DNA from 3 places in the Methylobacterium sp. 1A genome. Region 2 is predicted to be linked to each of the others. Evidence: riboswitches for the same ligand, from Rfam matches in the RefSeq annotation. Region 2 holds a riboswitch; each other region holds the start of a gene.
The links. Region 2 has a riboswitch for cobalamin ahead of ACX9MN_RS12405 (TonB-dependent receptor). Riboswitches for the same ligand answer to the same signal wherever they lie in the genome.

Region 1: another riboswitch for cobalamin. It lies ahead of ACX9MN_RS01530 (TonB-dependent receptor); the one in region 2 lies ahead of ACX9MN_RS12405 (TonB-dependent receptor).
Region 3: another riboswitch for cobalamin. It lies ahead of ACX9MN_RS19220 (TonB-dependent siderophore receptor); the one in region 2 lies ahead of ACX9MN_RS12405 (TonB-dependent receptor).

What each region holds. Positions count from the first base shown of each region.
Region 1 is NZ_JBYQVE010000001.1:321,350-329,142, reverse strand. Features, by position in the region: gene ACX9MN_RS01545 (alpha/beta fold hydrolase) at 1-73, shown strand, start outside; gene ACX9MN_RS01540 (RluA family pseudouridine synthase) at 40-1,440, opposite strand; gene ACX9MN_RS01535 (NUDIX domain-containing protein) at 1,679-2,017, opposite strand; cobalamin riboswitch at 2,155-2,347, shown strand; gene ACX9MN_RS01530 (TonB-dependent receptor) at 2,633-4,816, shown strand; gene ACX9MN_RS01525 (PepSY domain-containing protein) at 4,810-6,270, shown strand; gene ACX9MN_RS01520 (helix-turn-helix domain-containing protein) at 6,345-7,331, opposite strand; gene ACX9MN_RS01515 (TonB-dependent receptor) at 7,537-7,793, opposite strand, start outside.
Region 2 is NZ_JBYQVE010000001.1:2,516,365-2,524,157, forward strand. Features, by position in the region: partial or broken gene istA (IS21-like element ISMex39 family transposase) at 1-1,382, shown strand, start outside; gene istB (IS21-like element ISMex39 family helper ATPase IstB) at 1,388-2,119, shown strand; gene ACX9MN_RS12395 (TonB-dependent siderophore receptor) at 2,299-4,062, shown strand; gene ACX9MN_RS12400 (acetyltransferase domain-containing protein) at 4,062-5,240, shown strand; cobalamin riboswitch at 5,380-5,575, shown strand; gene ACX9MN_RS12405 (TonB-dependent receptor) at 5,684-7,793, shown strand, end outside.
Region 3 is NZ_JBYQVE010000001.1:3,988,381-3,996,173, reverse strand. Features, by position in the region: gene ACX9MN_RS19235 (hypothetical protein) at 1-145, shown strand, start outside; gene ACX9MN_RS19230 (nucleoid-associated protein) at 1,691-2,725, shown strand; gene ACX9MN_RS19225 (hypothetical protein) at 2,691-4,118, shown strand; cobalamin riboswitch at 4,623-4,815, shown strand; gene ACX9MN_RS19220 (TonB-dependent siderophore receptor) at 4,998-7,055, shown strand; gene ACX9MN_RS19215 (acetyltransferase domain-containing protein) at 7,055-7,793, shown strand, end outside.

The DNA of each region.
Region 1 (7,793 bases), 2.2 Mb from region 2:
GGACGCGCTGGCGGACGCGATCGTGCCCTGGCTGCGGGCTCAGGCCTCCGGAGCCTCGACGATCGGGTCGTAGCGGGCGGCGTCGAAGCCCAGGAGATTCCAGCTCTGCGCCATGTGGGGCGGGAGCGGCGCGCTCACGTCGACCGGCTTGCCGGTCCGCGGGTGCGGGATGACGATCCGCCGGGCGAGCAGGTGGAGGCGGTTCTGGATGCCGCCCGGCAGCTCCCAGTTCTCGACGGAGAAGTATTTCGGGTCGCCCACGATCGGGTGGCCGATATGGGCCGCGTGGGCGCGCAGCTGGTGCGTGCGGCCGGTGACCGGCTTGAACGACAGCCAGGACAGCTTCTGGGCCGCCTGATCGACCATCGCGTAGTAGGTCAGCGCGTGGCTCGCGCCCTCGTCGCCGTGCTTGGCGACCCGCATCCGCGCGTCGGCGTCGGTGGGCTCCTCCTTGGCGAGGTAGGTCGAGACGCGTCCCTGCCGGACCCGCGGCACGCCCGCGGTGAGCGCCCAGTAGATCTTCCGCGCCGCCCGGGACCGGAAGCTCTTGGCCAGCGTCGCGGCGGCGAGCCGGGTCTTGGCGATGATCAGGCACCCGGCCGTGTCCTTGTCCAGCCGGTGGACGAGGCGCGGCTTCTGGCCGTCCGGACCCGTGAGGGCGGCGAGCAGGCCGTCCACGTGTCGGACCGTCCCCGAACCGCCCTGGACCGCGAGGCCGAAGGGCTTGTTGAGGATCATCATGTCGGCATCCTCGTAGAGGATCAGCGACCGGATGAAGGCGGCGTCGTCCTGCTCGCGGGCGGCGCTGCGCGGCCGCTCGGTGGACTGGTCGAGGCGCAGCGGCGGCACGCGCACGCTCATGCCCGGCTCCAGCCGGTCGTTCGGCTTGGCGCGCTTGCCGTCGACCCGCAACTCGCCCTTGCGGACGATGGTCTGCACGCGGGTGAAGGGCAGGAGCGGGAAGCGGGCGGTGAGGAAGCGGTCGATCCGCATCCCGGCCTCGTCCGGCTCGACGGTCAGGGTCTGCACGCCGGAGGCGAGGGTCGCGGAGGCGGCGGCGCGCTGCTCGCGCCGGGTCGGACCGGGCGCGGGGGCAGAGGCGAGGGCCGGGGAGGGGGCCGCCGAGCGCTTGGCCGGCGGCCGGCCGGCGGGCTTGCCCGCCGCGGCGTCGCGCGGTGCGGCGGCGTCGCGGCGCGGCTTCGGCGGCCGGGCCGGCGCCGGGGCCGCAGCGGCCTGCGCGCCCCAGGGATCGCGGGTGCCGGCATCCTCGCCGCGGTTGCGGGCCGCGCGCTCGGCGGCGTCGCGGGCGCTGGTGCGCGGGCCCGTGCGGGCGCGGCCGTCGGCCTGGGCCTTGCCGCCCCTGAACTTGCTGGCGCTGGACTTGCCGGCCTGAGGCTTGCGCCCCGTCGGCCCGCCGCTTCTGGGAGGTCGTATCGTCATGCTTCCGCCGGCACCCGTCTCCGCGTCGGACGGAGCGTCCGGGCGCATGGGCCGCGGCGTCGCGGACGTCCGGACCGATGGGATTGCCCGGCTGTAGCATCGCCCGCGCCGAGCGGCAAAGGCGGTGGGCCGGCCCGGTCCGTCAGGGCTCCGCGCGCCACGCGTCGCGGAGGCGGTCCTTCAGGCCGGCGGGGAAGAGGTCGGGACCGCCCGGCACGTCGAGCCCGTCCAGATCGCACTACCGCGCCACGCAGGCGGTGCCGGAATCCTCGTGGAACACGAAGCGCTCCTGCCCGTCGAACCGCCCCGGCGGCAGGGCGACGGGGAACAGGAACAGCACCTCGTGCCCGACCTGCCCCTCGTGCGTGAAGATGTTCTCCATGACGCGGGGCCCGCCGAGCACCGAGACGGTGACGCCGAGCTCCTCCCGGAACTCCCGGATCAGGGCGTCCTCGACCCGCTCGCCGAACGCGATGCTGCCGCCGAGCGGCCGGACGCCCTTCAGCCGCCCGTCATCCGTGCGGACCTCGGCCACGAGCAGGCTGTTGCCGCGCCGGGGCAGACCCAGTGCCTTCACGCGAATCTCCGCAGGGGGCCGCCAGACCGTCATCCCGCAGGGGCTAGCCCGTCGTCGGCGAGGCCGCAACGGACCGGCGCACAGCGCGCCGATCCACGGCAACAACCGGACACACGGTTGACGCCCGCCCCCGCTACGGCCAAGCTGTGTTCGACGGTTCCCCTCGGGGATCAAAAGGGAACGCGGTGAGGGGTTCGCCCCGAAGCCGCGGCTGCCCCCGCAACTGTAAGCGGCGAGCCCTTCACCACCACGTCACTGGGTCACCCCGGGAAGACGGTGCGAGGGCGGCGACCCGCGAGCCAGGAGACCTGCCGTCAGCCGTGGTCACACGCGAAACGCGCCGGGCGGGGTGTCCTGGCGGGTGTCGAGGCGACGCAAGTCCCGAGGGGAGGCGGCCGCCAAGGCCTCGTTCGCGGTGACGTGCCACAGCAAGCGCGCCCGCGACGCCGTTCCCCATGCCCGTCTCCGCTGTCCCGACTCCCTCGAGCCCTGTCGCAGGACGCCGTCGCGCGCCCGCACGGGCAGAGGCTACCGGACAGCGGGCGCATTGTAATGTTATTACAATGCCTGTAGGACGCGGGGGCCGGCGCGCGCCGTGCACGGACCACTTTCCCCATGTCTCCATCGACCAATCGCTCCTGCCTCGGCGGGCGGGCCCCCCTCTGCGGCGTTCTCCTCGCGCTCCTCGCCAGTCCGGCCGCCGCACAGGAGGCGGTCACGCTGGATGAGCTGTCGGTCGCGGGCGCGGGCGGCGACCCAGGCCGCCTCCCGCCGAACGGGCTCAACCTGCGCACGCCCGACCGGACCGCGAGCCGCCTCGGCCTGACGCCGCTGGAGACGCCCGCCAGCCTCGACATCGTGTCGGGCGAGACCGCGCGGCTGCGCGGCCAGGACACGATCGCCGAGGCCGTGACCCAGGACGCGACCGGCATCACCACCATCGCGGCGCCCGGCAACGGCAACGGCGCGTTCACGTCCCGCGGCTTCGCCGGCCCGAACTCGATCCAGCAGCTCTACGACGGCACCCGCTTCTACGTCGGCGCCAACACCGTGACCTTCCCGTTCGACACGTGGAACGTCGAGCGGATCGAGGTGCTGCGCGGGCCGTCCTCGGTGCTCTACGGCGACGGCGCCATCGGCGGCGTCATCAACGTGGTGCCCAAGAAGCCGGTCTTCGTGCCGATCAACGCCGCCCGCGCGGTGATCGGCACCGACGGGGTCGCGCGGCTCGCCCTCGATTCCGGCGGCCCGCTGGGCCAGGCGGAGTACGGCGACACCTTCGCGTACCGCCTCAACGTCAGCGGCAACCGCGCCGACGGCTGGATGCGGCCGGAGGGCGATTTCCGCAACCTCGCGGTCTCCGCCGCCCTGCTGTTCCGGCCGAGCGCCGACCTCGCCTTCACCCTGAGCCACGATCTCGGCTACCAGGAGCCCGCCCGCTACTGGGGCACCCCGCTGGTCGAGGGACGGATCCCGGATCTCATCCGGTTCAACAACTACAACGTCCGCGACGCGAAGATCACCTGGGCCGACAACTGGACCCAGCTCAAGACCGAGTGGTCCCCCTCGGCCGACATCACGATCCGCAACACCGCCTACCGGCTGACCAGCCGGCGTCACTGGCTCGACGTCGAGCAGTACAGCTACAACCGCGGCACCGGGCTCGTGGACCGGGGCGACTACCTGGAGATCTACCACAGCCAGGAGCAGGTCGGAGACCGCCTCGACGCGACGTTCCGGGGCAGCCTGTTCGGGCTGCCGAACCAGTTCGTGGCCGGCTTCGACGTGAATCACATCGACTTCCGCCACACCAACAACTTCTACTTCGACCAGACCACGAGCGTGCCGCTCACCGGCTACGATCCGGGCCTGTTCCCGCAGAACGGCCGGGCGCGCCCGGCCTACGCGACGCAGACGAGCCAGGCCTCGGTCTTCGCCGAGGACCGGGTGATCCTGTCGGACAAGCTCTCGTTCCTCACCGGCGTGCGCCTCGACGTGCCGACGCTGAACCGCGAGGACCTGCAGACGGGATCGCGGTTCGAGAAGACCTATCGGGCGCTCGGCTACCGGTTCGGCCTCGTCTACAACCCGACGCCGGACAGCGCGCTCTACGCCCAGTACAGCTTCGCCACCGACCCGGTGAACAGCCTGATCACGCTGTCGCAGTCGCTGGCCGGCTTCAAGCTCGCGACCGGCGATCAGGTCGAGATCGGCGCCAAGGGTCTGGCCTTCGACGGCGCCCTCGAATGGACCGTCGCGGGCTACCGGATCGTCAAGGACAACCTGATCTCGGCGATCCCCGGCCAGCCGACGCTGTCCACGCAGGTGGGGAGCCAGTCCTCGCAGGGCTTCGAGCTGGCGCTCGGCTGGCGCTTCGCGCCGGGCTGGCGGCTCGACGGCAACCTCGCGCTCCTCCACGCGCAGTACGACCGGTTCGACCAGACGGTGAACGGCGCCACCGTCTCGTACGCCGGCAACCAGCCGATCGACGTGCCCGAGCGCGTGGCCAACCTCTGGCTGACCTGGGACGTCACCCGCGACTGGACCGCGCGGGTCGGGCTGCAGAACGTCGGGCAGGTCTACAGCGACTTCGGCAACACCGCGCGGCGCCCCGCCTACAACCTCGTCAACGCGGTCCTGGACCATCAGGTGACGGCGGACTCGCGCCTGTCCGTTCGGGTCTACAACCTGTTCGACAAGGTCTACGCGATCTCGGGCAACGCCGTGAACGGGGTCGGGACCAACTGGCTGCTCGGGCGCCCGCGCTCGGTCGAGGTCGCCTACACGGTGACGTGGTGAGCCGACCGCACCGGCTCGGCAAGGCGGGACGGCGCTGGCTGCTCCTGTTCCACCGCTGGGCCGGGATCGCCGCGGGGCTGTTCTTCGCGCTGTGGATCGGCTCCGGGCTGGTGATGCTCTACGTGCCGTTCCCGGCGCTCACCGAGGCCGAGCGGCTGTCGCGGCTCGCCCCGATCGCCTGGGATCAGGTCGCGGTCGCGCCGGACGCGGCGCTGCGGGTCGGTGGGCTCGCCGGCGTGCCGGCCGCCTTCGGCCTGGAGATGCGGGGCGACGAGCCGGTCTACCGGATCGCCGGCCACGACGGCACCCGGGTGACGGTCTCGGCACGGACCGGCGCGCGGCTCGGCCTGCTGACACCCGCAGACGCGCTGCGTGTCGCGGCCGGTGGTGCTCCGGCTGCGCAAGCCGAGCAGGTCGCGCGCGACCAGTGGACCGTCACGGCCCGCTACGACCCGCTCCGGCCCTTCCTGAAGGTGGCCCTCGGCGACGCCGCGGGGACCGAGCTCTACGTGTCTGCGGTGACCGGCGAGATCGCCCTCGACACGACACGCTTCGAGCGGGGCTGGAACTGGGTGGGTTCGGTGGCGCACTGGATCTACCTCACGCCGCTGCGGGCCCGGCCGGAGCTGTGGCGGACGATCCTGTTGTGGCTCTCCGGTTTCGCCGCCCTCGGCGCGCTGAGTGGAGGCGCGATCGGGATCTGGCGCCTGCGCCTTCGGCGGCGCTACGCGGCCGGGGCGGTCACGCCCTATCGCGGGCTGGCGCGCTGGCACCACCTGCTCGGCCTCGCGGGGGGCCTCGGCTTGAGCACGTTCATCGTCAGCGGCTGGATCTCCATGAACCCGAACCGCTGGTTCAGCGCGACCAGCCCGCCGGTAGCGTTGCGCGCCGCCTATGCCGGAACCTTGCCGGCGCTCGGCCTCGATCCGCACCGGCTCCGCGATGGCGCCGTGCCGGATACGCGCACCCTGCGCTTCGCCGCCATCGGTGGACGCTGGTGGATCGTCGCCGAGACGGCGGACGGCCTCCGGACGGTCGCAGCGGACGGCGCGACCGCCCTCGACGCGCGCAGCATCGCGACGGCCGCGGCAGACGGTTTCGCGGACGGTCCCCTCCGGTCGATCCGCCCGCTATACGCCTACGACGCCTACTGGTATCCCCACGGGGCCGACCCACGGCCACTTCCGGTGCTGCGCCTGCGCTTCGGCGACGCGGCCGCCACGTGGCTCCACGTCGATCCCCGGGACGGCACGATCCTCCAGCGCCTGGACCGCTCGGGCCGGATCAACCGCTGGCTGTTCGACGCCGCGCACCGGCTCGACCTGCCGGGGCTCACCGGCAACCGCCCCCTGCACGATACGGCCCAGTGGGTCCTGAATCTCCTGGCGGCGGGCATCGCGGTCACCGGGATCGTGGCGGGCTGGCGCAGGCTGCGTCGGACGCTGTCCGCCTGAGGTCGGTTTCAGCGTGTGCTGTCGAGCGGTCGAGATCGGCCCGGCGGTGGCTTCCGATCCGGTCGTGCTGCGCATCAGGACGACAGACCGGAGGCGGACGCAAATACCTCCACGTCCGGCCTGTGCGCCTGTCGGTATTCACGGGGGCTCACGTCGTAGCGATCCTTGAAGCGGCGCGCGAAATGCGCCTGGCTGCTGAAGCCACAGCCATAAGCCAACAGGCCGATCGACAGGGTGGCGCAGGCCGGGTCGGTCAGGCGCTTGGCTGCCACCTCCAGTCGGCGTCCCCAGATGTAGTCGGAGATGTGCCGGCCGCGCTCATGAAACAGCTCCTGCAGCCGCCGCAACGACACGCCCATCGCGGCGGCGAGCCGGGGCGGGTCCAGGTTCGGATCGCTCAGGTTCGCCTCGACATAGGCCTTGGCGCGCTGAACCGTGACGTTGCCGTGGACGGAACGGGGTACCTCCTGCGCCATCCGTTCGGCGAGGCTCGCCACGATCAGGTCGACGCCGATCGATGCCATGCGCTCGGCCGCGTCAGGGGTGAGGCGATCGCTGACCCGGACGAGTTCCTGAAGGTACGAGCCCGTCAGGGTCGTCGAGGCGAGGTCCGCTGCGGCCGTGAGCGCGGTGTAGAGCCGGGACGGGCCCAGAACGGTCTCGAAACGCTGGCGCGGCAGATCGATGACCAAGGAGTCGCCGGTCTCCGCCTCCATCACGGATGAACTCGAGTCGAGCAAGATGAGGTCGCCCGGCTTGGTCTTCGCCTCCCGGTCAAGCTGCTGGATTGTATCCCGTCCGGACAGCTTCAGGAGCACGAAAACCCGATCGGGGTTCCCGCGGCGTCGCGCTTCGGCGTCCGTGATTCTGGTCCGCACGGTTGTGTGCCAGAAATGCGAGATCGGCATCGCGCCGATACACGTCACGTCCAGCCGTCCCTGGAATGGGAGACCGTCCGGCGTCTCGATCTCGGCAGGCACGAGCCGCTCGCAGACCAGTTCCCGCCATTGGCGGACCGCGTTTCTGGGATGAATCCCATCTGTCGAGAAAAACGGTTGCATCCGCCGCCTGGGCACCCCTGTCGCCACCCGGTGGCGAAGATCGGGAACCCCGGCGTTTATTGTATATAATCTACCTTCACAACAGGGAGACGGGGGACGAGGGGCGGAGCAGCGGCGCCCGGCCAAACAGCGCCGTCCGGAAGCGGACCGGCGACGATCCATCCCTCTCGAGCATCATCACGATTCCGCGGCCTGATGTCCGACCCTAGAACCGCGCCGTCAGGAACAGCCGCACGTTCCGCCCCGGCAGCAGGATCTCGTCCTTCTTGAACGAGGTCGAGTTGCGGATATCGTCGTTCAGGAGGTTGCGGCCCTGGAGGCCGAGGGTGATCGCGCTCGCCCCGTAGACCGCAGGATCGACGGCCTTGGTGTAGCTCAGTTCGGCGCGCAGGTCGTCGTAGCCGGGGGTCGGCGTCTCGTACACGGCCGTGGCGTCGTGGCTGAAGGCGTGGAGCAGGTTCA
Region 2 (7,793 bases):
TCATCCGGTCGGGGGCCACCGCCTTCACCTACGAGCGCGACGTGCAGCCTCTGCCCAAGCTCGGGCCGTGGCGCGACGATCTCGATCGGATGCTGACCACCAACGCCGGCAGGTCCGCCCGCGAGCGACTGACGCTGATCCGGATCTACGAGGCGCTGCGCGGGCTCGGCTACGAGGGCGGCTACGATGCCGTTCGGCGCTATGCCAAAACCTGGAAGCGCGAGCGCGCCTCGGTCACGGCGCAGGCCTTCGTGCCGCTCATCTTCGCCCCAGGCGAGGCCTACCAGTTCGACTGGAGCCACGAGATCGTGCTGATCGGCGGCACGACCGTCACGGTCAAGGTCGCTCACGTCCGGCTCTGCCACTCGCGCATGCTGTTCGTGCGGGCTTATCCGCGCGAGAGCCAGGAGATGGTGTTCGACGCCCACGACCGGGCGTTCGCGTTCTTCCGCGGCACCTGCCAGCGCGGCATCTACGACAACATGAAGACCGCGGTGGAGACGATCTTCGTCGGTCGCGAGCGCGCCTACAACCGTCGCTTCCTGCAGATGTGCTCGCACTACCTCGTCGATCCGGTCGCCTGCACGCCGGCCTCGGGCTGGGAGAAGGGGCAGGTCGAGAACCAGGTCGGGCTGGTGCGCGAGCGCTTCTTCACCCCGCGCGTCCGGGTGAAGAGCTACGACGAGTTGAACGCGCTCCTACTCGATGGAGCTATCGCCTACGCCAAGGCCCATCCGCATCCCGAGGAGCGCGAGCGCACCGTCTGGGAGCGGTTCGAGGCCGAGCGGGCGGCGCTGGTGCCCTATGCTGGCCGCTTCGACGGCTTCCACGCCGTCACCGCTTCGGTGTCCGCGACCTGCCTCGTACGCTTCGACAACAACCGATACTCGGTCATGGCCTCCGCCATTGGCCGCCCGGTCGAAGTGCGAGCCTACGCCGAGCGCATCGAGATCCAGCAGGACGGGCGCGTCGTCGCCGAGCACGCGCGTGCCTTCGGCCGGGATCAGACCGTGTTCGATCCCTGGCACTACGTCCCTGTGCTCGCCCGCAAACCTGGCGCGCTCCGGAACGGCGCACCGTTCAAGGACTGGGTGCTGCCCGCCGCCCTCGACCGGGTTCGACGCAAGCTCGCCGGCAGTGCCGGGGGTGACCGGCAGATGGTCGAGATCCTCACCGCTGTGCTCGGTGACGGGTTGCCGGCGGTCGAGGCGGCCTGTGCCGAGGCCCTGCGCGAGGGCGTCCACTCGGCCGATGTCGTCCTCAACATCCTCGCCCGGCAGCGCGAGCCGACCACGCCCGTCACCATCCTGACGCCCGAGAGCCTGCGGCTGCGCCACGAGCCGGTCGCCGACTGTGCCCGCTACGACAGCCTAAGGAGAGCACCATGATGGAACGCCAGCAGATCCTCGCCACCATGGGCGATCTGAAGCTCTTCGGCATGAAGGCCGCCTACGACGAGATCATCAAGGTCGCAGTGAAGCGCACCCACGAGCCGCAGCAGATCGTCGGCGACCTGCTCCAGGCAGAGATCTCCGAGAAGCAGGCACGCTCGATCCGCTACCAGATGACCATCGCCAAACTGCCCCTGGCCAAGGACATCGCCGAGTTCGCCTTCGACGGCACTCCGATCAACGAGGTGCTGGTGCGTGATCTCGCCGGCGGCGAGTTCCTGGCGCATCAGCGCAACGTCGTGCTCGTCGGCGGCACCGGGACCGGCAAGACCCACCTCGCCATCGCCCTTGCACGAGCCTGCATCCGGGATGGCATGCGGGGCCGGTTCTACAACGTCGTCGATCTCGTCAATCGGCTCGAAGCCGAGGCACGCGCCGGCCGGCACGGCCGCATCGCCGACCATCTGGCGCGGCTCGACTTCGTGGTGCTCGACGAACTCGGCTACCTGCCGTTCGCGCAGTCGGGCGGCCAACTCCTGTTCCACCTGATCAGCAAGCTCTACGAGACGACCTCGATCGTGGTCACCACCAACCTCGCCTTCGGGGAATGGCCGAGCGTGTTCGCCGGCGATGCCAAGATGACCACCGCGCTCCTCGACCGGCTCACCCACCACTGCGAGATCGTCGAGACCGGCAACGAGAGCTGGCGCTTCAAGAACCGCGCCTGAGGCCAGCACACACGTCGCGCCTGCTGGACCCCTGATCAGCCCGGCTGCGCCACCCCGACCCGCCTTCGCCGGGCTGATCAGGGGCGTCCCGCCATACCCATCCAGGGGGTCAAAGTTCGACGCCGATCCAGGGTCAATGTTCAACGCTGTTTGACACCCAGAACCTCGCCCTCTATTCCGTGCGCGGCTTCGCCACCCAGGACATCTTCTTCAACGGCTTCAACATCGCCCGCGGCTACAATGGCGCCCCGGACACGCAGAATGTCCAGTCCATCGAGGTGCTCAAGGGACCTAGCGGGGCACTCTACGGACGCAGTGACCCGGGCGGCACCGTCAACATCCTGACCAAGCAGCCCGTGGCCTTGCCCTTCGTCGAGATGGGCACGCTGTTCGGGAGCTTCGGCACGGCGCGCACCACCGTCGACGCCGGCGGGCCGCTGAACGAGCAAGGCACCGTCCTCTACCGCTTCAACGGCGCGCTCGCCCGGCAGGACAGCTTCCGCGATTTCGTCGACGGCGATCGCGTCCTGGCCGCGCCCGTGGTGAGCTGGCTGATCAGCCCGGACACCAAGCTCACCGTCGAGGCGCAGTACCTGCGCAACCGCCAGACCTTCGACCGCGGGACGGTCGCGGTGAACAATCGCCTGGGCCTCGTCCCACGCTCCCGCTTCTTTGGCGAGCCGGGCGACGACTCTATTTCGGAGGCTGGGATCCTCCAGATCCGCCTCGATCACGCCGTCAATGCCGACTGGCAGCTCCGGATCGCCGGTCACTTCAACACCGGCAGCCTGACCGGCATGCAGACCGGCGCGACCGGCCTCCTCGACGACGGCCGCACCCTGCTGCGCGAGTTCCGTCGGCACGACTTCACCTGGGGGGTGGCCATCGGGCAGGCCGAACTCGTCGGACACTTCGACACCGGGCCGTTCGCCCATACCGTGCTGCTTGGGTTGGAGCACGAGCGCTACAACAGCACCGAGAACCTGCTGCGCTCGACGCCGCGGATCGACCCCTTCGCCATCGACCTGTTCAATCCGGTCTACGGCCAGCCCAAGCCGCCCTTCACCCGGCGCTACAGCGCGAGCGAGAATGTCGGGAACACCGCCGTTTACGTGCAGGACCAGATCGCGCTCAGCCCGGAATGGAAGCTGCTCCTCGGTAACCGAACCGACTTCTACAACCAGACCTTCCGCGATAAGGTCGGCAACGAACGCACTGAGCAGGACCGGACCGGCTTCTCACCGCGTGCGGGTCTCGTCTACCAGCCGCTCTCCTTCCTCTCGTTCTACGGCAACGTGGCGGCCTCGTTCCGGCCCAACACCGGCTTCGACATCGCGACCCGCCCCTTCGCCCCGGAGACCGGCTTCGGCTACGAGGCCGGGGTCAAGCTCGACCTCTTCACCGGTCTGAGCGTGACCGGCGCGGCCTTCCACATCGAGAAGGAGAACGTTCTCACCACGGACCCGCGGGACTTCTTCTTCCAGATCGCCGCCGGCGCGGTGCGCAGCCAGGGCTTCGACCTGAGCTTCGTTGGACAAGTAACGCCCGAGTTCCGGGTGATCGGGGGCTACGCCTTCATCGACGCCGCCGTGACCCGCGACGAGGTCCTGAGGGTCGGCTCGCCACTCCTCAACATCCCGCGCCACTCCGGTAGCCTGCTCGGCGTCTACGAGGTCCAGGTCGGCGACTGGAAGGGTTTTGGGTTCGGCGGAGGTGTCCGGGCCGTCGGCTCGCGTCTCGGGGACAGCGGCAACGAGCGGTTCCGACTCCCGGGCTACGTGCTGACCGACGCCCTGGCCTACTACCGCTACGAGAACCTGCGCTTCGGGCTCAACGTCGATAACATCTTCGACGAGACCTACTACGAGCGCTCCTACAACGCCTTCTGGGTCGGCGTCGGCGAACCCCGGCGGGTGACCGTCAGCATGACGGCGCGCTTCTGATGGGCGTGCATCCGGGCACGTTGGAGGCGTCGACGGAAAGATTGGCCAGGACCGGGCGCATCGTCTCCATCGATGCCCTGCGCGGGCTGGTGATGCTGCTGATGCTCGTCGACCACGTGCGGGAGTTCTTTTACCTGCATGCGCAGGTCCGCGACCCGATGGACCTCGCCGCGACGCCGCCCGACCTGTTCCTGACGCGGGCGGCCTCGCACCTCTGCGCGCCGGTCTTCATCCTGCTCACCGGCCTGTCGGCCCACCTCCACGGGCAGAGGCACGGCGCACGGGCGACCGCCGCCTTCCTGCTCAAGCGCGGTCTGCTCCTGATCCTGCTGGAGCTGACGCTCGTCAACTTCGCCTGGGCCGGCAGCGTCCAACCGCCGATCCTGTACCTGCAGGTGATCTGGGTGATCGGTCTCTGCATGGTGGCGCTGGCCGGCCTGCTCTGGCTGCCGCGGGCCGTCCTCATGGCCGGGGCCCTGGCGCTCATGCTCGGCCACAACCTGCTGGACGGGGTCACGATCCGGGCGGACGAGCCGGGCTACGTGCTCTGGTCGATCCTGCACCAGCGCGGGATGATCGCGCTGCCCTGGGGCGGTCTGGCGCGGACTTCGTACCCGCTCCTGCCGTGGATCGGCGTGATCGCGGCGGGCTACGCCCTCGGTCCGCTCTTCGCCGGCGGGGTCGACGCCGCGCGCCGGCGCGTGGGGCTCCTCGGGCTGGGCGCGGCCGCCCTGGTCGGCTTCCTCGTCCTGCGCGGGCTCAACGGCTACGGTGAGCCAATGCCGTGGCAGACAGGGGCCACACCGCTCGCCACCGCGCTGTCCTTCGTCAACCTGACCAAGTACCCGCCCTCGGCCGATTTCCTGCTGTTGACGCTCGGGCTCGGCCTCGGCCTGCTGGCGCTGTTCGAGTTGCTGCCGCAGCGATTTCTCGGCGCCCTTCGCGTCTTCGGCGGCGCGCCAATGTTCTTCTACCTGCTTCACCTCGCGCTGTTGCGCGTCCTCTACGACGGCGCGACGGCGCTGGGCCTTGCCGGGTCGTCGGGACGGGTCGAGGCCGGCTCGCCCCTCGCGCTCTGGCTCATCGCGGCCGCCGTGAGCGTTCCCCTCTGGCTGGCGTGCCGTGCCATGGTGCGCCTGAAGCGAACCGCGACTTGGCCAGCCTTGAGCTACCTGTAGATCCAGAAGCCTGCATGTTGGACGCCCAGACCGGCGTCTGACGGCCTGCCTGCGTCTCCACTCTGACACACCCCAGGGATGAAGACCGACGTTCAAACGTAAACTGGATCTTAAGCCTTGACGGTCGGCGGAGCCCGAATGCTAAGCTTTGCTCGACGGTTCCCCTCGGGGATCAAAAGGGAACGCGGTGTGGGGCAACCCGAAACCGCGGCTGCCCCCGCAACTGTAAGCGGCGAGCTCAGCACCACCGCGTCACTGGATGCGCGTCATCCGGGAAGACGGTGCGAGGGCAGTGACCCGCGAGCCAGGAGACCTGCCGTCAGCCGTGGTCACACGCGAAACGCGTCGGGCGGGGTGTCCTGACGGGTGTCGAAGCGCCGGGCCGATGCCCGGCGTGGAGATCTCATTCGCGGTGACGTGCCACTGCCGTCGCCCGAGGTCTCGTGTCCCGTCGCCCACCCACCCGAATACTTTCGACCCTGTCGGGTCTAGGCCTCGCTGCGCTCGCATGCACAGCGTCGGCTCAGGACCGATCCACCCCGAGCGCGGCGATTGGCGAGACGACGCTGGAGGAGATCTCCGTCACCGCCGAGACCGCCGCAGCCGCGTCCCCGCAGATCGGTCCGGCCGCGAGCGCGGGCTATGTGGGCGGCACGACCGGCATCGGCGGCATCAGCACGCCCGTGGCTTCCGCCAGTTCCGGCGTCATCACGGGCGCGCAGGTCAACAGCCTTCCGGTCACCCGCCCCGGCGAAGTGCTGGAATCGGTGCCGGGCCTGATCGTCACCCAGCACTCCGGCGAGGGCAAAGCCAACCAGTTCTTCCTGCGCGGGTTCAACCTGGATCACGGCACCGACATCGCCCTGTTCCTGGACGGCATGCCGCTCAACATGCGCACCCACGCCCATGGCCAGGGCTACGCCGACATCAACTTCCTGATCCCCGAACTCGTCGGCGCGGTGGAGTTCCACAAGGGGCCGTACTTCGTGCGCGACGGCGACTTCGCCTCGGCCGGCTCGGTGCGCATCGATTACCTCGACAGCACGCCGAAGAACGTCGCCCTGACCTCCATCGGCAGCTTCGGCTACAAGCGGGCGCTCTCGATAACCAACGTCCCGCTCGGCGAGGGCAACCTCCTCCTGGCCGGCGAGGCGCAGGTCTACAACGGCCCTTGGGTCGTCCCGGACGCCCTGCGCAAGATCAACGGCGTGGCCCGCTACAGCCAGGGAACGGCGCTGGACGGCTTCTCCGTCACCGGCATGGCTTACGCGGCGAAGTGGACGGCCACCAACCAGATCCCTGAGCGGGCCGTCACAGAGGGGCTGATCAGCCGCTACGGCACGATCAACCCAACCGACGGGGGCGACACGTCCCGCTTCTCGATCTCGGGCAAGTTCAGCGCGACGGACGACACCGGCATCACCCGGGCCTCGGCCTATGTGATCCGCTCGCAGCTCAACCTGTTCAACGACTTCACTTACTTCCTGAACGACCCGGTCAATGGCGACCAGTTCCACCAGCTCGACCAACGCATCATCGGCGGCGGCGAGGCCCTGCACATCTTCCAGGGTGACCTGTTCGGCCTGCCCATGGAGAACGAGATCGGCGTCCAGACCCGCACGGACTCGATCCGCGTCGGCCTGTTCAATACGACGAACCGCCAGTACCGCTCCGGCGTACTCGACGACCGCGTGCTGGAGACGAGCGGAGCTTTCTACTTCGACAACCGGGTCCGCTGGACTGATTGGCTACGCACCAGCGTCGGCTTCCGTGCCGACGGTTACTACGCCAGCGTCGTCTCGGACACGCCGGCCAATTCCGGCAAGGCGCGGGACGCCATCGTCAACCCGAAGCTCGGCCTCGTGCTCGGGCCGTGGTTCGACACCGAACTGTATGTGAACTACGGCGGCGGCTTCCACTCGAACGACGTGCGCGGCGTGACCGCTACCGTCGATCCGACGTCGTCCCTCTTCAACACGACCCGCTCACCCTTCCTCGTGCCGTCCACGGGCTACGAGATCGGTCTACGAAACCGGTCCATCGCCGGGCTGGAGACGGCGGTCGCGCTGTTCCGGCTCGACTTCGCCTCGGAGAACCTGTTCCAGGGCGACACCGGCACGACGGAGCCGAGCCGTCCGACCCGACGCTTCGGCGTCGAGTGGACAAACCGCTATGCGGTCACGCCGTGGCTCTCGCTGGAGGGCGATCTCACGATTACCAACGCCCGGTTCTCGGACTACGATCCGGTCGGCAACCGGGTGCCGGAAGCCCCCACGACCATCGCTTCGGCGGGCGTGATCTTCGGCGAGCCACTCGGCTGGTTCGGGTCGTTGCGGTTCCGCTATTTCGGCCCGCGCCCGCTGATCGAGGACAACTCGATCCGTTCGCGCCCGACGGCGCTCCTTAACGGCCGGGTCGGCTACAACTTCGAGAACGGCATCAGCGTCTCGTTGGACGTACTGAACCTGACGAACAGCAAGTCCGACCAGATCACCTACGCCTACGTATCCCGCCTGCCTGGCGAGCCGGCCGAGGGGCTAATCGACCGCGTCT
Region 3 (7,793 bases), 1.5 Mb from region 2:
CCTCGCCACGATCTACCCGCTGACCGCGGCGATCGCCGCATTCGAGGCCGCCTGCCTGGAATGGCCGACGAACGAGGTCACCCTGCGGGATCGGGCTCGGATCGTGCGGAAGCGGGAGCTGCCGCCGCGGAGCGCCACCGGGTGACATTCCGGCCTCACACGCGGCAACGGGCCGCGACAACGGCTTGCCGCCGGAGCATCTACCCTAGAACGGCCGTATGCCGACCGCCGCCTACCTCGCGCCGCGCGCTCGCCGCCGAACTCATGATGAGCGAGAGCACCGTGGACGATTACGTCCGACGGGACCTCCTGCCGCCGCCGATACGCATCTCGCCCAGCTGCGTGCGCTGGCGACCGTGGACGCCATCCTCGGCCCCTGAGAACCCGAGATGGTCGGTTGAGGATCCGAGCCCAGAGGAGCGTGCGGCTTGCGCGATCGAGGCGTCGCGGCAGCCTACGCTTTCGGATCGAGCAGCCGCGGAGGGTGTCGCTCGGATACTCGCCGCCTCGAAAGAGCGGTCTCGGCCGACGAGGAAGGCTAAGGGCCGTTCAGCCGCCTAGCGATCACATTTGCGGTAACGCGATTTGGGACAGCACCGGCTCGGAAGAACGCACGATGCTTCCGCAGCGCTTCCGCGGCAATCTCTCAACCGCAGGGCTTAGCCCCCTAAGTCATTGAGAAAATTCTAGGGCGTCAGATTAGGCGCGACTACCCCCTCAACGATATCAACCCTTTAGCGTCAGCGCCAGGCAATCCAAGCCCGACTTCTCGCCAACAAAGAGCCGACTTTTACGCCTCTGCGCCATCAAACACCCGACTCCGGGTTGACTGGGCCCATACGGCTCGAAGATCGGTCCATGAGGATGCTCAGCCGCTCGCATCAAGGCGCGCATCGATGAGCAAGCCGCCGAATCCGAAGATAGAACCTCTGTTGGCGCCAAATCGAATCTCTGCGGGCGGCAGATCGAACCATATAGGTGCAATATATTGAAGGACGATAGAAAACCGCTTCAGCACCGAGCAACTGCGCCCGACAGCCACACGCTCCTATCCTCCGGCACGCCACCGACCTTGCTTCCACGCCGACGGGACGTCGAGTTCTCCCTCCCTCTCATCCGCTCGGCGAGCTGGATCAGCTGACGTAAGCCTGTCGACAGCATCACAACCACCTCTTCTCCGTCGGCCATCCCCGACAGGTCCATAACCCGGGCAGCAAATTCATGGCATCGTCGGGGGATGGCGGTTGTGCCATATGAGTGCGACGGCTCGGCCTCCTCGCGACATGACGCCTTGCCCGGCGAACCGGGAGCCGGGCAAGGTGAAACCGTGTCGAGCCAATGGTGGCGCCCGGTCGTGGTGAAGGTGGCGCTCGATAGGGTCGATGGTGGCGTACGGTCGCTGCTTTTCCTACCAAATGGCGACCAGAGCTTAGGCTTCGCCTCCCAACCTATCGAACGAACCTTGACGTGGGTCATCGCGGCATCGCGCCAAGTTCTCTCGCAGTGCCGTCTGCCATCGCGCCGCGAGGTTGCATCGCGTTGGCAATAGTGAGAACATAAGCAGAACGAAACGGACGTCGGGCCGATTGTCCCGGTTGAAAACCATCCTGAGGTTGAATGAGCGCGGGCGGGATCCGGCTGCCCTCGCTATACCGGTCGTGAGAGGAACGATGCGACCCCAGGGAGCGAGATGGCTTTTCTGACCGATGCGGAGAAGGACGCATTGTCGATCCGGCGGATGATCTTCCATGTGGTCGGCAAGGACCTCGACGAGCCGACCCTCCTGCCGGAGATCACCCCGCTCCAGGAGCCAGCCTTTTTCCTCGCGCGGGTGCGCTCGGCCCTGACCGGCAACCTGTTCGCGTTTCGCGTCGGTTCCGGCGTCGAGGCGGCGCTCCGCGGCATCGCGGGAGGCGGCGACTTCACGGTCGGGACGCAGGCATTGGCCCGGGACTTCCATACCCGGCACCGCTCCGGGACGAGCAACGGGGCGTTCCTCGTGTTCGAGCTCGGGGTCGGCACGGACGACCCGGTCTACGCGCTGGTCAAGTACGACCACGACGAGGTGGTCCGCTACTCGCTAGGGGCCGCACAGCCTCGCCTCGAACGGCTCCAGGAGGCGTTCGTGAAGAAACCGGAAGCCATGCAGAAGATCGCCCTGGTTCGCTTGGCGCCGGGGTCGGGCGGCCATGTGATGGTCCGCGACCGCAGCAAGAGGACGCACATCTCGGAATATTTCGAGGGCTTCCTGAACGCGCGCCGCGTGAACGAGCCGGGCGACCTGTCCGGCAAGCTCGTCGAAGCCGTCAAGGTCGCCTACAAGACCCATAAGCCCGATCTGCCCGCGGATGTGCAGGCCGGCGGCGTCAACCGGCTCTACGACGTTCTGCGGCAGGGCGGCCAGCGCTACGACCCGGAAGATCGCGAGCCGCTGCTGACGGCGCTCTTCGGCGTGCTGCCGGAAGGTGCGTCGATCCGAGGGACCCTAGAGCGCCAACTGCGGGACCGTGGCGTCGCGGAGGAATCGTTCGAGATTGATCCGGAGCGCGTGCAGAAGCCTCGTAAGCGCGTGATGGAGACCCAGGAGGGCGTGGTCGTGCTGTACGACGAGGCGCACAGGCCGACCCGGACGACGATGCCCGACGGGCGGGAGAGGATCGAGATCCTGACGGCGGGGGTCCTGAGGGACGATGTCGACACCGAGAACCGTTCACGCGGCCGTTGAGGCGAGCCGGTCTGCACCGGGCTTCGTCGTCAACGAGGACGCCGGCCGGATGACGGTCGCCGGGATGCTGTCGCGGGAGGCACTGACGGCTTGGCAGGCCGTCGCCGATGCCGGCGCGCCGTGGCTGACCCTCGACTGCCTCGACGGCTCGGACGACCACGTGGCGCCGCGGGATGCACCCGACGGCGACAGGGTGCGCGTGACGCTGACCTATGCGCACCGCGACGGAGCCGAGCACCTTTTCACGCCCGAGGGTTGGCGGTCCCTGTTGCTCGATGCCGACCGCGCCTGCCGCGTTTCGGCAGTGCGCCTAGCGTTCATCAGGGCCGCCGACGGCTTCCGCACTCGTGGGCACGTCGTCGAGCCTTGGGTCGAAGCCCCGGCGGTCGCCCCGGTGCCGGAACCCCGCCCGGAGGCCGGACCTAGGCGGGTCGTCCGCAGCCAATCCCCCGACCAGATGGCGCCTCCCCGGATCGAGCCCTACGTGGCCGGAGCCGCAAGGGTCGAGGGTCCCGCCGAACCGGCGTGGCGGGAGGCAGCCGGAACGATGATCGCCCTGTCGCTGCCGAACGAGCTCTACCGCGACGGCGCCACGCCCATGGCGATGCTCGCCGGCCAGCCGCCGCGCAAGCTCATGCTGGGGGACGGCGGTCTCGGCGCGGATGGGTTCGATGCGCAGCAGGCCGCCGCGGCCTGGGTTTACCTGGAGGGTACCGACGTCGAGGTGCGGCATACCTTCCTGTCTGCCGAGCTGTCGCGGGAGTGGACCGCGGGGGAGAGCTTCCGGGCGGGGCTGCCGAAGCGGGTCGGGCCGGCCCTGGACTCAGCCCGGCTTCTGTACAAGGCGCACCTACGCGCCGGCAGCAAGGACACGTTGAAGGCCTTGTCCGATCTGCGCAAGACGCTGTCCGACGAGGTACAGAAGCTCCTTCAGCAGTCCCGCGACCTATCCGCGGCCGTTTGGCGAGACGTGGCCGTGGCGATCGGCGCGCTCGTGGTCCGGCTCGCCATCGACGCCGCGAAAGGCGGAGGGGCCGGAGGGGCCGGCTTCGCCGGTCTGTACGCCGTCGTAGCGGCGTATGTCGGCATCTCCTACGCCGTGTCGGTCTCGACGAACCGCCGGTTCCTCGGCGTTGTCGAGGCGTCTAGGGCAGCGTGGCGCACCAAGCTCTATGGCTTTCTCGACGACACCGATTATGAAGCGCTGGCCGACGGCCCGCTCGCCGGGGCCATGGCTGCCTATCGGCGCACCGAAGGCCGAACGACGGCAGTGGTTTGGGTAGTGGTGTTCGTCATGCTGGCTGCCGCGGCCATGGAGGCAGGGTGGATCAATCCGGACGCGCTGCGCAGCTGGCTGGCGACGGCTCACGCCCGGGTGCCGGCACCTCACTAGGCGACGAGCGGATGGCCCGCGGGCCTGAAGCCGGCAGAAGGCGCCCGGGACTTCAGGCTTGGGCCGCGACGTCACCGAATGGGCGGATGACGTGTTCACGCCTTGGATCGACCTAACGCGGGAGGATGCCGTCAGCGTCACCTCGATGCCTTTGGGGCGGTGCTTGTCCGCATCTTCGGGAAGACCGCGCGCAGAAGCTCGTTTCCGGCGACGGTTGAGAGGGCCTCTCCAAGGATCAAGTCCGCGATCCAATACCTCTACGCTTCCGCCAATTGGTGCAGGTCATAGTCTCCATGCATTCCGGGATGGTGTAGGGGCGCGCTAAATTCGAGATACTACGTGAGCTATCCGTACGACTGGCATGGGTGGTTTTCGGCCAGTCTGCTTCAAAGTATCAAACTCAAAAAGCGGTCGTTCGACCTCTGGCAGGAAATGGCCGAGATCCGACAGCGGCATCAAGGCAGAGCTATCGGGACGTTCGCGTTGACTCACGAGTCCGTGAGGCTGTAGCTGGGCCGTGACGGTTCCCCTCGGGGATCAAAAGGGAACGCGGTGAGGGTGTAAGCCTGAAGCCACGGCTGTCCCCGCAACTGTAAGCGGCGAGCCCTTCACCACCATGTCACTGGGTCGCCCCGGGAAGACGGTGCGAGGGCGACGACCCGTGAGCCAGGAGACCTGCCGTCAGCCGTGGTCACACGCGAAACGCGTCGGGCGGGGTGTCCTGGCGGGTGTCGAAGCGCCGCCTCGTGAGGTGGTCGCCCAGGCCTCGTTCGCGGTGACGTGCCACTGCCGTCCCGAGGTCCTAGGCCCGTGTCCCATCCCGCTTCGCAATGGCGGCTTCGCGCATCCGTCACATCTTTGGCGCTCGTCTCCCTTGGTGTGCCCCCAGCGACTGCCCAAGGCCCACGAGCCGACGCAGCCCCGGCTTCGGTCGTTCTCGACCCGCTCTCGGTCGAGGGCAGCTACACCTCGGCCCCCACCTACCAGGTCAAGGATCTCTACAGCGGGACCAAGACCGTGACGCCGCGGCTCTCTCTGCCCCAGCAGGTCGACGTCGTGCCCCAGGAGGTCCTGCGGGACACCGCCGCCACGCGCGTCGAGCGCGCCTTGGATTACGTGCCGGGAGTCGGCAAGCAGAACGATTTCGGCGCCCAGAACCTCGCGCTCTACTCTGTGCGCGGCTTCGCCACCCAGGACATCTTCTTCAACGGCTTCAACATTGCCCGCGGTTACAACGGCGCGCCGGACACCCAGAACGTTCAGTCCATCGAGGTGCTCAAAGGACCGAGCGGGGCACTCTATGGGCGCAGCGACCCCGGCGGCACCATCAACATCCTGACCAAGCAGCCCGTGGCCTTGCCCTTCGTCGAGATGGGCACGCTGTTCGGGAGCTTCGGAACAGCGCGCACCACCGTCGACGCCGGCGGGCCACTGAACGAGGAGGGCACCGTCCTCTACCGCTTCAACGGCGCGCTCGCGAGGCAGGACAGCTTCCGCGATTTCGTCGACGGCGACCGCGTCCTAGCTGCGCCCGTGGTGAGCTGGCTGATCAGCCCGGACACCAAGTTGACCGTCGAGGCGCAATACCTCCGCAACCGCCAGACCTTCGACCGCGGGACGGTCGCAGTGAACAACCGCCTGGGCCTCGTACCGCGCTCGCGCTTCTTCGGTGAGCCGGGCGACAACTCGGTGTCAGAAGCCGGGATCCTGCAGATCCGCCTCGATCACGCCTTCAATGCCGACTGGCAGCTCAGGGTCGCCGGCCACTTCAACACCGGCAGCCTGACCGGCCTGCAGACCGGCGCGACCGGCCTTCTCGACGACGGCCGCACCCTGCTGCGCGAGTTCCGCCGGCACGACTTCACATGGGGCGTGGCCATCGGGCAGGCCGAGCTCGTTGGGCATTTCGACACCGGGCCGTTCGCCCACACCGTGCTGCTCGGCCTGGAGTACGAGCGCTACAACAGCACCGAGAACCTGCTGCGCTCGACGCCGCGGCTCGACCCCTTCGCCCTCGACCTGTTCAACCCGGTCTACGGCCAGCCCAAGGCGCCCTTCACCCGGCGCTACAGCGCGAGCGAGAACGTCGGCAACACCGCCGTCTACGTCCAGGACCAGATCGCGCTCAGCCCGGAATGGAAGCTGCTCCTCGGCAACCGGACCGACTTCTATAACCAGACCTTCCGCGACAAGGTCGGCAACGAGCGCGCGGAGCAGGACCGGACCGGCTTCTCACCGCGTGCAGGTCTCGTCTACCAGCCGCTCACCTTCCTCTCGTTCTACGGCAACGTGGCGGCCTCGTTCCGGCCCAACACCGGCTTCGACATCGCGACCCGTCCCTTCGCCCCCGAGACCGGCTTCGGCTACGAGGCCGGCGTCAAGCTCGATCTCTTCACCGGCCTGAGCGTGACCGGCGCGGCGTTCCACATCGAGAAGGAGAACGTCCTCACGACCGACCCGAGGGACTTCTTCTTCCAGATTGCCGCCGGCGCCGTGCGTAGCCAGGGCTTCGACCTGAGCTTCGTCGGACAGGTTACACCCGAGTTCCGGGTTATCGGCGGCTATGCGTTCATCGACGCGGCGGTGACCCGCGACGAGGTTCTCAGGGTTGGCTCGCCGCTCCTCAACATTCCGCGCCACTCGGGCAGCCTGCTCGGCGTCTACGAAGTCCAGGCCGGCGACTGGAAGGGCTTCGGGTTCGGTGGCGGCGTCCGGGCTGTCGGCTCGCGCCTTGGGGACAGCGGCAACGAGGGGTTCCGGCTCCCGGGCTACGTGTTGACCGACGCCCTGGCCTACTACCGCTACGAGAACCTGCGGTTCGGGCTCAACGTCGATAACATCTTCGACGAGACCTACTACGAGCGCTCCTACAACGCCTTCTGGGTCGGCGTCGGCGAGCCCCGGCGGGTGACCGTCAGCATGACGGCGCGGTTCTGATGGGCGTGCGTCCGGGCACGCTGGAGGCGGCGACAGAGGCATCGGGCACGACCGGCCGTATCGCCTCCATCGACGCATTGCGCGGGCTGGTGATGGTGCTGATGCTCCTCGACCACCTGCGGGAAACCTGGTTCCTGCACGTTTCGGTCGCCGACCCGATGGATGCCAGAACCGCCCTGCCGGGCCTGTATCTCGCGCGCCTCGCGGTCAGCCTGTGCGCGCCGATCTTCATCGCGCTGACGGGCGTGGCCGCGTACCTGTTCAGCACCCGGCACACGCTGGCGGAGACGCGTGCCTATCTCGTGAAGCGCGGCCTCGTGCTGATGGCTCTGGAGGTCTTCTACCTCTCTGAGCTGTACTGGGGCGTCGCCAGCCCGACGCTTTGGCTTCAGGTGATCTGGTGCATCGGCGTGTGCATGATCGTCCTGGCGGCGATGATCGGCCTGCCGCGCTCGGTTCTCTTCGCGGTCGGGACGCTGATCGTTTGCGGGCACAATCTCCTCGACCCGATCCAACTCCGGCCCGATGATCCCTTCTTCGTCGCCTGGGCAATGCTGCACCAGCGCGACGTCATCGCGCTCCCATTCGGTCTAGTGGCCAAGACGACCTACCCGGTGCTTCCCTGGATCGGCGTCATCGCTCTCGGCTATGCCATCGGCCCGTGGTTCTTGCCCGGCGTCGCCCCACGGACGCGCAAGCGCCGATTTGCGGCCATCGGCATCACGATGCTGGTCGCCT